3 regions of the Pseudoalteromonas sp. GCY genome follow, and region 1 is predicted to be linked to each of the others. Evidence: predicted binding sites of a transcription regulator. Region 1 holds the regulator's gene; each other region holds the start of a gene.
The links. The regulator MetJ, encoded in region 1, represses methionine synthesis genes. The targets are predictions, from matches to a motif close to TAGACGTCTAGACGTCTA.
Positions count from the first base shown of each region.

Region 2: the regulator MetJ is predicted to act here: its motif matches at 2,413-2,430, upstream of metK (methionine adenosyltransferase).
Region 3: the regulator MetJ is predicted to act here: its motif matches at 3,406-3,423, upstream of JJQ94_RS20350 (methylenetetrahydrofolate reductase).

Region 1 covers NZ_CP068023.1:410,492-416,440, forward strand. Annotated here, with positions in the region: gene priA (primosomal protein N') at 1-103, opposite strand, end outside; gene rpmE (50S ribosomal protein L31) at 318-533, shown strand; gene JJQ94_RS07030 (malic enzyme-like NAD(P)-binding protein) at 1,305-2,546, shown strand; gene metJ (met regulon transcriptional regulator MetJ) at 2,627-2,947, opposite strand; gene metB (cystathionine gamma-synthase) at 3,292-4,512, shown strand; gene metL (bifunctional aspartate kinase/homoserine dehydrogenase II) at 4,517-5,949, shown strand, end outside.
Region 2 covers NZ_CP068023.1:3,291,845-3,297,793, reverse strand. Annotated here, with positions in the region: gene JJQ94_RS20125 (CYTH and CHAD domain-containing protein) at 1-138, shown strand, start outside; gene JJQ94_RS20120 (HDOD domain-containing protein) at 249-1,094, shown strand; gene metK (methionine adenosyltransferase) at 1,160-2,311, opposite strand; gene tkt (transketolase) at 2,572-4,566, shown strand; gene JJQ94_RS20105 (methyl-accepting chemotaxis protein) at 4,679-5,949, opposite strand, start outside.
Region 3 covers NZ_CP068023.1:3,353,611-3,359,559, reverse strand. Annotated here, with positions in the region: gene plsY (glycerol-3-phosphate 1-O-acyltransferase PlsY) at 1-290, opposite strand, end outside; gene folB (dihydroneopterin aldolase) at 415-765, shown strand; gene folK (2-amino-4-hydroxy-6-hydroxymethyldihydropteridine diphosphokinase) at 773-1,261, shown strand; gene JJQ94_RS20355 (undecaprenyl-diphosphate phosphatase) at 1,258-2,058, shown strand; gene JJQ94_RS20350 (methylenetetrahydrofolate reductase) at 2,403-3,359, opposite strand; gene JJQ94_RS20345 (M16 family metallopeptidase) at 3,630-5,949, shown strand, end outside.

The DNA.
Region 1 (5,949 bases):
TGACGGTGACTCTCATTCCTGCTTCAACTTGCATGGTTGGTGCTAGCAAATAGTCGAATGTTCGGTGCAGTGGCAGCTTTAAAGCTACTTCAAGAATGAGCATGTATTACAATTCCATAAAGTGAGCGCAGTGACGAAGTATATACCTAAGGTGGCACGAATTGAAAACGTACTCTGCGACGGCGATAAAAAACTCTGAAATATTGCTTGTAGATTGTTCAGTTAGGCACTAGAATATGCGTCCACATTTTTGTATAACTACGTATGGTGCCAGGCTTCGGGTTTGGAGAGCGATACGGCCTTAACTAGAGGTTGCTATGAAAGAAGGTATTCACCCTAATTACGAGACGATCACTGCATCGTGCTCTTGCGGTAACAAGTTCGAAACTCGTTCAACGCTATGTAAAGATATTCACCTAGACGTATGTTCTGCATGTCACCCGTTCTACACTGGTAAGCAGAAGATCCTTGACACAGGTGGCCGTGTAGATCGCTTTAACAAGCGTTTCGGTGCACTTAGCAGCAAGAAGTAATCTTGTTGGTCTAGTCGAAAGAAGCACCTTTGGGTGCTTTTTTTGTGCTTGTTTGAAAATACCTTCCCGATTTATACATCCTATTCTTCATCAACAGACAGACCGTCAGTCACCCTGTCTTATTGTGTCTTTTATTCTTCTAAAATAAAAAACTTGCCAGTTTGGCAGCAAAACTTTACTGATCTCTTGGGTTGAGTAAAAACTCTATTTAGTAGATAAATACTGAACATTTACGAGCTTAAGTTGTGAAAATAATCAAAGCTCATATAGTAAATAGTATCAGGTATGAGCACTTTATATAAACTAAAGTCACTATATTGCGATTAAATGTGGGTATCTTGACGTTAAAGTTAGTTAAGTTGCTATTTTCTTATTGTTTTTATATTTGGTGTACATCTGTGTCAATTTTATTCACTTTGTGCTGGTTTTAGCGTCTTATTTTTTAAGTTTTAGTCATTTTATTTGTGAAATATTTCTTAAAATTGAGCTTATCTTCTCGGAAAAGTATAGAAAATACCGTGCTAGTGGATAGACCTGATTTTACTTGAATAATGAGCAAAACTCGGTATTGTGTGAATACGGTCGATTAACTATATGTCCTATTGACATACCGCGACAGCAAAGCACATATGCTTGTTGAGTGGTTGAATGTCGTCGCTCATATAGTTAATCGCACTGTGTGTTGCTGTAACCAGCCAGATAGGTTGCCGACATTCAGAATGCGAACGTTTACCACACTCTCACATTAACTTCGTAGGAAAATATCGCGCCATGACAGATTTTCGTCAACAAGCTCTAGATTATCACGAGAAGCCCGTTCCAGGTAAAATCAGTGTTGAACTCACTAAACCTGCCGAGACCGTAAAAGACTTAGCACTTGCATATAGCCCAGGTGTTGCAGAGCCAGTACGTGAAATCGCGGCTGATCCGGCGAATGCATACCGTTACACGGGTAAAGGAAATATGGTTGCGGTGATCAGTAATGGTACGGCAATTCTTGGCTTGGGTAACTTAGGTCCTTTGGCGTCAAAGCCTGTTATGGAAGGTAAGGCGCTATTATTTAAGCGTTTTGCGGGTCTTGATTCAATCGATATCGAAGTTAAGCACAATACCACCGAAGACTTCATCAATACGGTGGCAAATATCGCAGACACGTTTGGTGGTATTAACCTTGAAGATATTAAAGCGCCAGAGTGCTTTGAAATTGAGCGCGCGCTAATCGAACGTTGTGACGTTCCTGTATTCCATGATGATCAGCACGGCACCGCAATTGTAACCGCTGCGGGTATGCTGAATGCATTGGAAATCCAAGGTAAAGATATTCATGATGCGATTATTGTGTGTCTTGGCGCGGGTGCAGCCGCTATTGCTTGTATGGAATTATTGATCAAATGCGGTGCTCAACGTGAGCACATCTATATGCTGGATAGAAAAGGCGTGATCCATACTCGCCGTGATGACCTAAATGAATACAAAGAGCTGTTTGCAAACAACACGGATAAGCGTACGTTACAAGACGTGATTGCGGATGCGGACGTATTTGTTGGTGTTTCTGGTCCAGACTTACTTTCTGCTGAAGATCTGAAGCTAATGGCTGACAAGCCAGTGGTATTCGCTTGCTCTAACCCAGATCCTGAGATCAGCCCTGACGTTGCACACGGTGCACGTAATGATTTGATCATGGCGACAGGTCGCTCAGATTATCCAAACCAAGTGAATAACGTGCTGTGTTTCCCGTTTATCTTCCGTGGTGCGCTTGATGTACGTGCAACCGCTATCAATGACGAGATGAAGATTGCAGCGGTTGAAGCGATTAGAACGATTGCGAAAGAACCAGTGCCTGCTGAAGTGTTAAAAGCGGCTGACGTGGATAGTCTTGAGTTTGGTCCTGAGTATATTATTCCAAAACCAATGGACCCGCGTTTGTTACCTCGTATCGCAAAAGCGGTAGCGGTAGCTGCAATTGAATCAGGCGTGGCACAAATCGATATGCCTGCTGGATATATGGAATAATACCATTGGTATTATCCAAATGAAAAAAGCCTCGATTGAGGCTTTTTTTGTGTCTGTTTTCCAGAGCGAGAGAGTAGCTATCACTCTTCGTTTATTTCTGGGATCTCCAAACCGCGCTCTTCCATTATTTGTCTTACCTCTAGCGGAATACGCTCTGGATTATCTTTTCTCAAGTCTTCATCGCTCGGCAGTGGCTGACCTGTGAAAGCATGTAGAAACGCCTCACATAAAAGCTCACTGTTCGTGGCATGACGTAAGTTATTCACTTGGCGACGTGTACGCTCATCAGTTAGCACTTTGAGTACATTCAGAGGTATGCTCACCGTGATCTTTTTTACTTGCTCTGCTTTCTTACCGTGTTCTGCATATGGGTGAATATACTCACCGTTCCATTTTGCCATAATTGTGTACTTGCCTCAGTTACATCAATGCCAATATGACTGGGTTCTGGTCTACATTATTCACCAACCGCATGAATATAGAGATAACCTTACGAATTAAAGATAAATCCCAAACTCAAAGAGATGAATAAACTAATCCGCCATAGCGAGATAGAAGAATCTCTGCCATAGTTTTCAATAACTCAGTCGTATTAGCAACGCCTAGAGTGGCGAAATTTTATCGGTTTAAAAAAGATAGTCAAATACTAGTTATTTAGCCATTTAGCAGTATAAATGTTTTGACTTCTAGTTTCTGTTGCTCTAACCTTTTAGACGTCTAAACATCCAACTATCTAGGTGACCTTATGAGTCAAGTTAACAAATCGACGGTTGCAGTGCGTCACGGTATAGAAGCTGATAAAGCGCATGGGGCAGTAGTGCCACCGCTTTACCTTTCTACCACCTATTCTTTTGCCGATTTTGATACCAAACGCGACTACGATTATGGCCGCAGCGGTAACTTTAATCGTGATGTGCTTGCACAGGCACTTACCGAACTAGAAGGTGGTGCTCGTGGCATTATTACCGCGACTGGTATGGCTGCCGTTCACCTAGTAACACAGCTACTTAACCATGACGATACGCTGGTTATTCCACATGACTGTTACGGTGGTAGCTATCGCTTATTTACATCGCTTGCAAAGCGTGGACTACTCAAATTAGCCGTCTTGGATCTCACGCAACCTGAAAGTCTTGCACAGCTGCAGCAGATCAAACCTAAATTAGTTTGGATTGAAACACCAAGTAACCCAATATTAAGGCTAACGGATATAGAAGCCGTCGTAAATGCAGCACACGCTGTGGGTGCTTTGGTTGCCGCCGACAACACCTTCTTGTCTCCTGCACTACAAAATCCCATTGCCTTTGGCGTGGATGTAGTCGTGCATTCAACCACTAAATATATCAATGGTCATTCTGATGTCGTGGGGGGCGCGGTGATCGCGCGTACACAGGAGTTGGGTGATGAGTTAGCTTGGTGGGCGAATAATATTGGTATTACCGGCGCACCTTTTGATAGTTATCTTACCCTACGTGGGCTGCGCACCTTAAACGTGCGTTTACGCCAACATCAAGAAAATGCCCAGCTGATTGCGGAGTATTTAGAAAAGTCGGCGTATGTTAGCCAAGTTTATTACCCTGGCCTTGAGTCGCATCCTCAACACGAACTTGCGAAAAAACAACAACTCGGTTTTGGTGGTATGGTGAGCTTCGATATCAAAGGCGATCTGCAAACATCTGCGAAGTTTTTAACGTCTCTAACGCACTTTTCATTGGCAGAATCTTTAGGTGGGGTTGAGAGTCTTATTTGCCATCCAGCGACAATGACACACGCAGGTATGGATCCGCAAGCACGTTTAGAAGCGGGAGTGGGCGACACGTTGATTCGTATTTCTGTGGGCATTGAAGATGCACAGGATCTCATTGCAGATCTGGAATCAGGATTTGCATGTATTGATGAAAGTCAGGCGAGTGATGATGCAAAGTCATTCAAATTAACGCCTGCACATACAGTAGCGTTGTGGTGAGTAAATGGCAAAAGTAGTACATAAGTTTGGTGGTTCGAGTTTAAGCTCGCCAGAGCGTTATCAGGCAGTTGCCAAGATAGTGTTAGAGCAATGTCGGCTGGGTGACAGTGTTGTGGTTTCTGCTGCAGGAAAAACAACGAATACACTAGTGAAGTTATGGCAAAGCTTTGAGCAGCAAGATGTTCGCGCATTCAACGATGTTTTATTACAAGTTGAAAACCATCAGCGTGAATTAATTGATGCCTTGTTTGTAGGTGAACAACACGGTGTGTTACTCAAACAGCTTGTCAATGAGCTGCAGGCAATCGCTTTAGGGCGAGAAGAACAGCAGCTTCACTACGCCAGCTTACTTGCACATGGAGAGCTATGGTCGGCTCGTATATTAGCAAACTACCTAAATTCTCAGGGTATTGAAGCCAAAGCTATCGACGCTCGTACGTTATTTGTACAACAAGAGGGAGTGTTACTACACGCCCATAACAAAGAAGCGTGCTATCGCGCAATTGATGACCACGCTATCTATATCGTTACCGGTTTTATTGCCGCAAATGCACAAGGTGAAACGGTGACTTTAGGCCGAAATGGCAGTGACTATAGCGCAACTTTGTTGGCAAGTTATCTTGATGCAGCTCAAGTATCAATTTGGACGGATACAACTGGTGTATTCAGCACTGATCCACGTAAAGTCGCCAATGCCATAAAATACACTAAGGTATGTCGTGGCCAAGCTGAATTACTCGCACGATTAGGTAATCCGGTACTGCATGCAAAAACGCTGTCTCCACTTAAAGATACCGATATAAAACTACAAGTTCGTAGCAGCTTTGATGCCGATGCACTTGGCACTGAGATAGTAAAGGCTGGCTATAGCAAAGAGAAGCGCTTTATTACCACTTTTGGACAACTTGACCTGTTACGCGTTGAACAGCTAAAAAGTGGTGAAGTAAAACAGCTAAGCCAGCTTATCCAGCATAGCATTCATCATTTTGTTAAAGGTGGAGAGGCACACTTACTGGTGCCATCTGAGTTTAGCCATGTTGTGATCAAAGCGCTTGATTCACGAGCCAATATTATTGAGTCGCAAGTACAAGGCTTTGCTATTGTTGCCCCAAGTCAGGATGTTGCTGGGTTACATCAGCAAGCACTAGAATTATTGGATGAGCATGCGATTGTCACCCGTTTTGTGCTGCAAGAGCGTCATTACAGCTTAGTGTTAACCGATCAAGCAATTGATAGCGATCTACTTGCTATATTGCACGAACGTTTGGTGAATAAAGGCAGAGAGCTTGCTGTGATTGTGGCTGGTGTTGGCAATGTGGGTGAAGTGTTTATCGAACAATGCAAAAACCAAGTCGCTAAGCTGAGTGAGCACTTTGATCTTAAGTTGGTTGGCTTACTGCGTTCTAAGCAAATGTTGTTCTGTCCAAGCGGGTTGAA
Region 2 (5,949 bases), 1.3 Mb from region 1:
TATCAGCTCTGCCAAAGCCAAAATTCAGACGAGCTACAAGAAGTGCAAGCATGGCTTAAGCAAAAATCTGACTTTTTGATCAGTGCCATGGAGCAAAGTCGACAATCTTCCGTGCATAGCGAACCATATTGGTTCTAATCAGATTAAGCGGGATTTTATCCCGCTTTTTTGTACCACTTCATTACAATCAATACTGCAAATATCAGGCGATGAACTAAACTTGGATGTATCAATTTTGAGGTAGCCCAATGATCGATATTGACGATAAAGTGCTGAATGATTTGCGCGGCGGGTTCAACTTACCTGCTAAGCCTGAAATATTGCAAGCCTTACAAAATGAGTTATCACAACCTGAACCTGATTTATTTAGCGTGGCAGGTATTATTGCGGCTGATGTTGGTGCATCAGCTGCGGTATTAAAGGTAATTAATTCACCTGCTTATGGCCTTGCCCGTACCATCACAGACATTAAACAAGCCGTGATGTTTTTGGGTGTCACCTGTATTACTCAGCTAGTGACAGGGTATTTGCTTAAAAACGCATTTGAGCAGTCAAAGTGCTGCATTTCATTGCAGCAGTTTTGGGATAACGCTGCCGATATTTCAAAAGCGGCAATGGTAGTTGGCCATTATCTAAAAGCGTCATTACCGATGGAGAATTTGCAGCTGCTCGGTTTGTTTCACGATGCCGGGATCCCTGCGATGGCCGTAAAATATCCTGATTATGCTGAAGTAATAAAGCAGTCTATAGAGCGACCAGAGCAAACGTTGATTTACTATGAGCAGCAAAAGTATCCAGTGCCTCACACTGTGATAGGCTACTTTCTTGCGACGTCTTGGCACTTACCCAAAGAAATATGTCAGATGATTTTGCGCCACCATGACGTTAGCTATCTTGAAGAACAAAAAAATGCGCAACATGTGCAAACTTTTGCGGCACTTAAACTGGCTGAAAACCTCTGCTTTGAAGCAAAGCACTTTAGAAGCGCAGCTGATTGGTACCAATTTAAAGATAAGGTGATGATTGAGCTTAATCTGCATGAAGATGAGTATCAAAACTTAAAAGATGATGTCGACGAAGTATTCATCGGATAGGACGATTATTCTTGAGCATTAAAAAAGGCGCACTAGGCGCCTTTTTTACTTTTTGCAGCAGGAGATTATAGGCCTGCAGCTGCACGTAGTGCGTCAGCTTTATCTGTTGCTTCCCAAGGGAACTCTTCACGACCAAAATGGCCGTAAGCAGCTGTAGGCTGATATATAGGGCGCTCAAGGTCTAGCATAGTGATTAGACCGTAAGGACGTAGGTCGAAGTGTTCACGGATAAGTTCGATTAAACGTGTCTCTTCTAGTTTACCTGTACCAAATGTTTCTACACTGATAGAGGTTGGCTCTGCAACGCCGATTGCGTAAGACACTTGGATCTCACACTTGTCAGCAAGGCCAGCTGCAACGATGTTCTTTGCAACGTAACGCGCTGCGTAAGCTGCAGAACGGTCAACTTTTGATGGATCTTTACCAGAGAATGCGCCACCACCGTGACGAGCCATACCGCCGTATGTATCTACGATGATTTTACGACCAGTTAGACCACAGTCACCCATAGGACCACCGATAACGAAACGACCTGTTGGGTTGATGAAGAACTTAGTTGCTTCAGTGATAAGCTCTGCAGGCAGTGTAGGCTTGATGATAGTTTCCATCACCGCTTCTACAAGGTCAGCTTGTGATACAGAATCACAGTGCTGTGTAGATAATACGACTGCGTCGATACCTACCGCTTTACCGTTTTCGTACGCGAATGTTACCTGAGACTTAGCGTCTGGACGCAACCAAGGTAGCGTGCCGTCTTTACGAACTTGCGCTTGGCGCTGAACTAGACGGTGTGAGTAAGTGATAGGAGCAGGCATAAGTACGTCAGTTTCGTTACATGCGTAACCAAACATTAGGCCTTGGTCACCAGCACCTTGTTCTTCTGGACGAGAACGGTCAACACCTTGGTTTATATCAGGTGATTGCTTACCAATTGTGTTAAGGATTGCACATGAATCAGCGTCAAAGCCCATGTCAGAGTGTGTGTAACCAATTTCACGCACGGTCTTACGAGTTAATTCCTCGATATCAACCCAAGCGCTAGTCGTGATTTCACCACCAACCATAACCATACCGGTTTTAACGTAAGTTTCACACGCAACACGTGCTTTTGGATCTTGCTCAAGGATGGCATCTAGAACCGCATCAGAGATCTGATCGGCGATTTTATCTGGATGACCCTCAGAAACAGATTCAGAAGTAAATAAATGTTTAGCCATTGTATTTATGCTCACAAATATTGCGCTTCACAAACATCAGGGACAGCGCGAAAAATTAAGGGGCGTATTCTAACCAAAAAACCTAGGCATTGACTAGTTATTTTACGCCTAGACGTCCAAAATTGTGCAAACTTTTTTAATGGTCGGAAAAAGTCCGTCTGTACCCGTTTTTTTATGGCCTTTGCCGTTGCAGTTAGCCATATAAATAAGTAAGAATGGGCTCAAACCCCCGCGAAACACATTTAAAGGTAGGAGAATTCATGCCATCTCGCAAAGAACTTGCTAATGCAATTCGCGTTCTTTCCATGGACGCTGTACAAAAGGCCAAGTCTGGCCACCCAGGAGCCCCTATGGGCATGGCGGACATCGCAGAAGTACTTTGGCGCGATTTTTTAAAGCACAACCCAAGTAATCCTGAGTGGTTCGACAGAGATCGCTTCGTATTATCAAACGGTCACGGCTCGATGTTAATTTATTCACTGTTGCATTTGTCGGGTTATGACTTATCAATTGATGACATCAAAAACTTCCGTCAGCTACACTCAAAAACACCAGGTCACCCAGAGTATGGTTATGCGCCAGGTATTGAAACGACTACAGGCCCATTAGGTCAGGGTATTACTAATGCGGTAGGTATGGCGATTGCTGAAAAAGCATTGGCTGCACAGTTTAACCGTGAAGATTACGACATCGTTAATCACTATACCTATGCATTCTTAGGTGATGGCTGTTTGATGGAAGGTATCTCACACGAAGCTTGTTCACTTGCGGGTACCCTTGGTCTTGGCAAACTGATTGCATTTTGGGATGACAACGGTATTTCAATCGACGGTGAAGTTGAAGGTTGGTTTAGCGACGATACACCAAAACGCTTTGAGTCTTATGGCTGGCATGTTATCGTCGGTGTTGATGGTCACGATAGCGATGCGATTAAGGCGGCAATCGAAGCGGCGCAAGCAGAGTCTGACAAGCCAACCCTTATTTGTTGTAAAACGGTTATCGGTTATGGTTCACCAAACAAGTCAGGTAGCCATGATTGTCACGGTGCACCGCTAGGTGATGATGAAATCAAAGCTGCACGTGAATTCCTTGGTTGGGAACACGGCGCATTTGAAATACCAGAAGATGTGTACGCGAAATGGGACGCAACAGCACGTGGTCAAAATCAACAAAGTGACTGGTTGATTAAGTTCACTGAATACCAAATGCATTATCCTGAGCTTGCTGCTGAATTTGAGCGTCGCATGAAAGGCGAGCTTCCAGCAGACTGGTCTGAGAAAACAGAAGCCTATATCGCAGAGCTTCAAGCGAATCCTGCAAACCCAGCAACTCGTAAAGCATCACAAAATGCATTGAATGCTTATGGCCCAATTCTACCTGAGTTTATGGGTGGCTCTGCTGACCTTGCGGGTTCTAACTTAACACTTTGGGACCAATCTAAAGGCTTAACGGCAGAAGATGCTGCGGGTAACTATATTTTCTACGGTGTGCGTGAATTTGGTATGTCTGCCATCATGAATGGTATTGCGCTACACAGAGGCTTTATCCCTTACGGTGCGACATTCCTAATGTTTATGGAGTACGCGCGTAATGCCGTACGTATGGCTGCATTGATGAAGCAAAGAAGCATCTTTGTGTATACTCATGATTCAATCGGTCTTGGTGAAGATGGTCCAACACACCAGCCAGTAGAACAAATGGCGAACTTACGTACTACGCCAAACCTTGCGAGCTGGCGTCCATGTGACCAAGTTGAGTCAGCAGTTGCTTGGCAGCAAGCGGTTGAACGCGCTGATGGCCCATCTGCACTTGTATTTACCCGTCAAGGTCTTGCACAGCAGCCACGTACGGCTGAGCAAGTTGCAGCAATTAAACAAGGTGGTTATGTACTATCTTGTGACGGTGAGCCTGAAATCATCCTTATTGCCACAGGCTCTGAAGTGCAACTTGCGGTTGAGTCTGCGGATAAGCTTCGTGCAGAAGGTAAAAAGGTACGTGTTGTTTCTATGCCTTCGACTGACATTTTTGATGCGCAATCTCCAGCATACAAAGAAAGCGTACTACCAAGCTCAGTAACGCGTCGCGTCGCTATCGAAGCGGGTATTGAGGACTTTTGGTACAAATATGTAGGCCTAAATGGTGCTATCGTTGGTATGACAACGTTTGGTGAGTCAGCGCCTGCTGATGAGCTATTCAAGCTATTTGGCTTTACGGTAGAAAATATCGTTGAGAAGGCAAACGCATTGTTTGCATAATCAAAGAAAAGAAACAAAAAACCCATGCCATGCATGGGTTTTTTTATGCTTAGCGGTTTTGCTAAACCTAAAGCTTTGAGAGTGCTTCCTGCTCAAAGCTCAGGTTAGATAGCTAAACCTTAAACTGTTCTACCGATAACCGTAACTCTTCGGCGAGTTTAGCAACCTCAGAACTAGAGATTGAGGTTTGGCTCGCGCCTTCAGCCGTTTGCTCTGCGATTGTTACAATCGATTCTAAACGTTCACTAATTTCCTGTGCTACTTGCTGTTGCTCATTCGCCGCGTTTGCAATCTCTTCACTCACATCATGAGCCTGAGAAACGGCTGCAGTGATAGAGTTTAGTGCTTCATTAGCAAGGTCGCTCTGAGTTACGCACGACTCCGCCTGCTGTTTGCCTTTCGACATCGCGCCTACCGCTTCTTCGGCACCAGCTTGTAAGGATTCAATCATTGCTTGAATTTCTTGAGTTGACTCTTGAGTCTTACTTGCAAGCGAGCGCACTTCGTCTGCCACTACCGCGAAGCCACGACCCTGTTCACCAGCACGCGCAGCTTCGATTGCAGCGTTTAGCGCAAGGAGGTTAGTTTGCTCGGCAATGCCACGGATAACATCCAAAATACTGCCTATCGAAGCGCTGTCTTGGTGTAGTTTGTTAATCACGCGAGAGGCTTCATCCACTTCTCTTGCGAGTTGCTCAATAGTGTGTTTGTTCTCATGTGAGATACCTTTAACACGCTCAGCTTCTTTATCAGCATTTTTAATTTCTTGTAATGCTTGATGCGCGCTGTTGCTTACACCGTGAGACGTACTACTCATCTCAGTTGTAGCGGTAGCAGCTTGCTCTACTTGTGCTTGCTGATTCTTGATTGCTTGGCTTGACTCTGTTGTGATAGTCGATGTTTCTTCGGACGCTGCAGCAAGCTGTGTTGACCGAGAAATAATGCCAGTGATAAGTTCACGTAAGCTAGAGATAAGGGTGTTACAACTTCTAGATAATTCACCAAACTCATCTTTTGCGGTGTCATCTAAGCGCTGTGTCATATCGCCACTGGCGACGATGTTTAAAACTCGATTCACTTCCGATAGTGGTTTTGTGATACGGCTAACGGTAATGTAAGCTACGCCGACTGCCATTAAAGTAGCCACTATCATACCAATCCAAGTCCATAAGTTTGCAGTGCCTACATCGGCACGCACGCCTTGTTGTAAGTTAAAGGCGACTTGACTTGCTTCAGAGAGTAAATCATCTAGCTGAGATAGAGCGGCTTTTGTGGTTTTTTCTGCATCGGCTAGCTCTTTACGTGTTTCGGCTAATGCGTTGATCAAGCGTTTTTGATTTTCCGCGATACTGTTGCTGCCGCTGACCGCACCTTTTAAGTTGG
Region 3 (5,949 bases), 1.2 Mb from region 1:
AAAATAGGATAAATGTGACCAAGGCATGCGCTTACGGCTATAGCACCTAACCACACAGGTTCTATTTTCAGAAAGTAGGCCCCCCACACTGGGATGGTTCCCTTTAAAATATCGAAGACGAGCACCAGCGCAGCTGGGATCTTTCCTCCCAATCTTAATACATTGGTTGCGCCTGGATTATTAGAACCATTAAAGCGTGGATCTGGCAGGTTGAATAACCGACACACCAGAATCGCTGAGGAAATCGATCCCAATAAATAAGCACATACGCACATTAAACTGATTAACACTGTCTTCCTTATTTTTTATTGCGTTGTTTTGGGCTATGATCGGCGGTCTTAAGTCCTGCACAGATCGCGAATTGCGATTAGAAAATGCGGGTGAATTACAGCGATAAACATGTTTGGAGTTTACATGGATAAAGTCTATATCTCACAGCTACACGTCGAAGCCATAATAGGAGTGTACGACTTTGAAAAAGAAAGTAAACAAAGCCTTTACTTTGATGTTGAGATGTTGACCGATATTAGCGCTGCCGCTCGCCATGACGATATTAATTTGGCGGTTGATTACGCCAAAGTGAGTGAGCGTATTATTGCGCATACCCAAGCAAAACCGGTTGAGCTTTTGGAAACTCTAGTCGAACAACTTGCTGCGATGATCCTAAATGAATTTAATGTACAACAAGTGCTTATAAAAGTGAGTAAACCTGCTGCCGTGCCACAAGCACAAACGGTTGGTGTAGAAATTGTGCGTAAGAAGTAGAATTATCATGGCACAAATTTTTATCAGTCTCGGCTCAAACATAGAAAAAGAAAAAAATTTGCTGAGTGGCTTGAGGGTATTGATAGAACACTTTCCGGATTTTCAACATTCAAGTGTGTTTGAGAGTGAAGCCGTCGGGTTTGCAGGAAATAACTTTTATAATTCGGTCTTTGCTGCACAAACACAGCTGTCTTTAGAGGAAGTGTATAAGCTGCTCAAATCGATAGAATACGATCATGGTCGTCGCTGTAGTGAAAAGAAGTTTAGTCCACGCACATTAGATCTCGATATTCTCTTTTATGACCACCTTATTTGTTCATCACCCGCTCAGTTGCCTCGGGATGAAATAACCAAAAATGCCTTCGTGCTTCAGCCATTAGCTGAACTAGCTCCTGATTTTATCCATCCTGTTGAGGGTAAAACCATCGCTCAGTTATGGCAGGAGTATCACAACCCAACTCAAAAATTATGGAAAGTGGAGTTTCCCAAGCAATGAGCTTTATTGAGATTGTCGTCCTTGCAATTATTCAAGGTCTCACTGAATTTTTACCTATTTCGAGTTCAGCCCACTTACTGCTACCTTCTCAGGTACTAGGTTGGCAAGATCAGGGTCTTGCCTTTGATGTTGCTGTTCATGTTGGTACTTTGCTGGCTGTCGTTATTTATTTTCGACAAGACATTGTCAGCCTTCTGGCAGGATGGTTCAAGTCATTCTCAGGTACGCACTCGAAAGAAAGCCGGCTGACTTGGTGTATTGTGGTTGCCACCATACCATTCGTGATCTTAGCTCCACTACTTAAAGATATCGTAGAAGTTTATTTACGTAGCGCTTGGGTGATTGCAACATCGACGATTGTATTTGGTTTATTGCTTTGGTATGCCGACGTGAAAGCAAAACAGATCAAAGACGAATTTGCCTTAAACTGGAAAAGCGCATTGATACTGGGGCTTGCGCAAATTACCGCTGTTATTCCCGGCACATCGCGTTCAGGTATTACCATCACCGCAGGTTTATTACTCGGGCTTGATAAGAAAAGTGCGGCGCGCTTTTCGTTTTTAATGTCTATTCCGGTCATTTCTATGATGGGGTTGTATTACAGTTTAGAGCTTGCTACGGGCGATGAAGTGGTTGATTGGAATGCGCTATTAAGTGGTGCGGCACTGTCGTTTATCTCTGCTTATGCCTGTATCTTCTTTTTCCTGAAAATCATAGAGCGCATGGGCATGATGCCATTTGTCATTTACCGCTTGTTACTTGGGGTGGGGTTAATCGCTTTCTTGAGCCTAAGTTAATCTGAGCTTTGGATAATTCAGCAAGGTAAACAGAAAAGCCAGCTTGATGAAGCTGGCTTTTTCAATTTACCAGGACCTGTTGGCCTTCGCTGTTTGATTTTTGTTCTCCTGAGTGTGTTTTGGTCGCGACGCTCGACTTGCCGCCTAGTAATCTAGGCAAAAGTTGAGCAACAATGAACAAAGCGCACTCAGGTGAACCCAAAGGGCAGCGCTTGATTGGCATTTCTACTGTGTTATCGCCAGACTTACATAGAATGACTATGCTACGCAGGCTCTGCCTTGTATAAATACCAATCAAACTGCTGCAAAAACAAACTTGGAAGATCAACAGGCCCTAGACTGCATTAAGCAATTTGCTTTTCCGCAAGGCATAATTCCATGGTCGCCTTCAATAGCCTATAAAGGTTTATCGACGCATCAATTTCTTCTTTTCGGTTTGTTAAGCTCTCAATATTTAAGCCAAGAGAGATATCTAGATGTGAGCAGCTTTTTAAGATTTGATCTAGATTTTCTCTACAAATACGAATTGACTCACTTAGTGTGTTTTCTGAATCTAACATGCGCCATTTGGTTGCTTCTGGTACTGAGATCCCCAGCCACTCCATAAACTGCAAGGTCTTTTCTCCACCACATGGAGTAAAGGTAAGAATAATGCGTTTTGGTGTTTGCCCTTGCTGTTTACAGGTGCGAGCATAGCTTGTGATAAGATCTATGGTTGCTTGAGCGTCATACACTGCTTGGGAAACAAAGAATTGGCAGCCTTGCTCTGTCTTATCAATTAATCTTTCGTGTTCATTACGCTTACTGGCATGGCGCTCTGCAATCGTTACACCACCTAAGAAAAAGTCATCTTGATGATGCTTCAGTACCTTATAGGCTTCAGAAAGCGGTAACTTAATATCGCCTTGTGAAGACGGGCTGCCCACTAAAACTAGATTGTTTAACCCATATTGCTGTTTGGTGCTGCTTAACCAATTGCCAAAAGCTTCACTATCGCGCTGTGCCACACTTTTATACGTAATTACATCAAGGTGTGACAATTCGCGGATCAACTGACTATATTCACACGGATCAACGGTGTGCTTAAAAGGAAATGGACGTGGTACTTGAGTACGGCTGCTTTCATCTTGAATGTCATAGATGATCACGCCGTCGTATTCAATCTCATGTAAACGCCCCAAAAGCTTAGCGGCAATTGATTTTAGCTGCTCTGGGTCGGTGCCAATCTTTGGTGGTGTGGTACCAATTAAATATACCCCTTGGTTAGGGTCAATGATTTTCTCTTGAAGCGTTAAAGCCATAATCCTCATTCCACAAAAGCATTTCTGTATCTCTTTACTAATATAGCAGCCATTTAGACGTCTAGATAGATTTTTTTAATGAAAGAATTTCAATAATTATGAATTTATCTCAAGCGCTCAAACCAAAATTTCATATTTGTTTACACATTAGGATGGTAAATCACCTTGGAAATTAGCGAATTAGTATGACTTTGGGGCATAATCAGGAGGTTTGCTAACGTAAGTGAACACGACTTACTTAGAATAAAAAATATGATTAGGACCAAATTCATGAAATTCAAATTACTAGCAACCAGCTTTGCCGTAAGCTTAGCGCTTAGTGGCTGCGCAGCGACGAATTCAGACCAAGCTCAACAGTCAGCTGAAAGTACTCAAGCTGCCCAATCCAATAAAGTATTCGCCCAAGATTATGTTTTGGAAGAGCTAGAAAATGGCCTTCGCGTCATGGTAGTTAAAACTAACTATCCTGATGTGGTATCGCTACAAATTCCGGTTTCTGTTGGTTCGCGTAATGAAGTAGAAGCGGGTAAAACCGGCTTTGCTCACTTCTTTGAGCATATGATGTTCAAAGGCTCAGAAAAGTATCCACAAGACGTTTATTCGGACATTTTGAAAAATTCAGGTGTTGATAATCGCGCCTACACTACCAATGACTACACTAACTACCACCTAAATTTCTCGAAGCAGCATTTAGATAAAGTATTAGAAATCGAAGCGGATATCTTTCAAAACCTAACTTACAGTGAAGAGCAGTTTCGTACTGAAGCACTAACTGTGAAAGGTGAATACCTTAAAAATAATGCCAGTCCAGTTCGAAAACTGCTTTCTGCGGTAAGAAAAGAGGCATTTGATAAGCATACCTATAAACACACAACGATGGGCTTTTTTGAAGACATCGAAGCAATGCCTGATCAAATGGCCTATGGTAAAACCTTCTTTGAACGTTTTTACAAGCCAGAATACGTATCGCTTGTCATTGTGGGTGACGTAGATCCAAAAGAAACCATGGCTATGGTGAAGAAGCACTGGGGTAACTGGAAAAAAGGTGACTATCAAGCTGATATTCCAGTTGAGCCTAAACAAGAGAAAGCACGTTACGTCCATGAAAAGTACGATGGCTTACCTGGTCACTGGTTGCTTGTTTCATATAAAGGCACTGCATGGGAGCCGAAGAAAAAAGACCGAGCGGCACTTGATCTGATATCACAGCTTTATTTCTCTGAAAACTCAGCGCTGTATCAAGAGCTGGTGGTAGACAAACAGCTTGCAAGCCAAATGTTTACCTACAACCCTGAAACCAAAGACCCAGGTCTTCTGCATGTTTTCGTTAAAGTTGAAGATGAAAAAGATTTGGCGACAGTGCGTGATGCAATCAATAACACTTACGCAAAAGCACGCACAGAGCTGGTAGATGAAAATAAACTTGCTGCACTTAAATCAAATCTAAAGTACAGTTTTATTAACGGCCTTGACTCATCACAGTCTATTGCTTCGACACTTGCAAGCTACATGCACTTTGAGCGTGACCCTGAAGTGATCAACGCTTTGTATGCAAGTGCCGACAAAGTAACGGCAAAAGACATTCGTGATATTGCCAATAAATACTTTGTTGATAGCAGCAGAACCACGGTAACTATGTCTGCCCTTGAATCTGTGCCTGGTTTTGATAAGGAAGTTAACTTAGATAAGTTAGTGGCAAAAATGGACAAGCCGGTAACGCGCCATTTCAATGTACTAGACAAGACCAATAACTCACCGCTGGTGGATGTGAACTTTCTTTTTTACACAGGTGCTGCTGCCGATCCTGCAGATAAAAAAGGTCTTGCTGCGCTTACTGCGGCTATGATTGCCAATGGTGGAAGTGAGTCGCAATCATACAAAGAAATTCAAAAGGCGCTGTACCCGATTGCTGGTAGCTTTGGTTATCAAATCGATAAAGAAATGATTTCTTTACGTGGTCGTATTCATAAAGACAATGCTGATCAATGGTATGGCATTGTGAGTCAGCAGCTTTTGAACCCAGGGTTCAGAGAAGATGATTTTAAACGTCTGAAAAAAGAGCTAATCGACGGCATTAAGGCTGGTTTGAAAGCGTCAAATGATGAAGAGCTAGGTAAAGAAGTACTTTATCACGAGCTGTACAAAGGCCACCCATACGAAAGCTATAACTTTGGTGATTTATCAGACTTAGAAGCAATCACTTTAGATGACGTTAAGGCTTTTTACGCTCAGCAATTTACTCAAGCTAAACTTAACGTGGGTATTACTGGTGCACTCGATAAACAGCTAAAAGAAGCGATGTTTAACGACCTTGCGGCTTTACCTAAAGGTGAAGAAGCGCGTTTACAAGTACCAGATGCCCCTAAGCTATTTGGCCATCACGCAACCATCGTAGAAAAGAATGCAAAATCAACAGCGGTGTCTTTTGGTTTCCCAATCGACACGGTTCGTAGCAGCAAAGACTGGGCCGCGCTTTGGTTAGTGCGTTCATACTTTGGTGAGCACCGTAGTTCAAACAGCCACTTGTACCAGCGTATCCGTCAGGTACGTGGTATGAACTATGGTGACTACGCTTATATCGAATACTTCC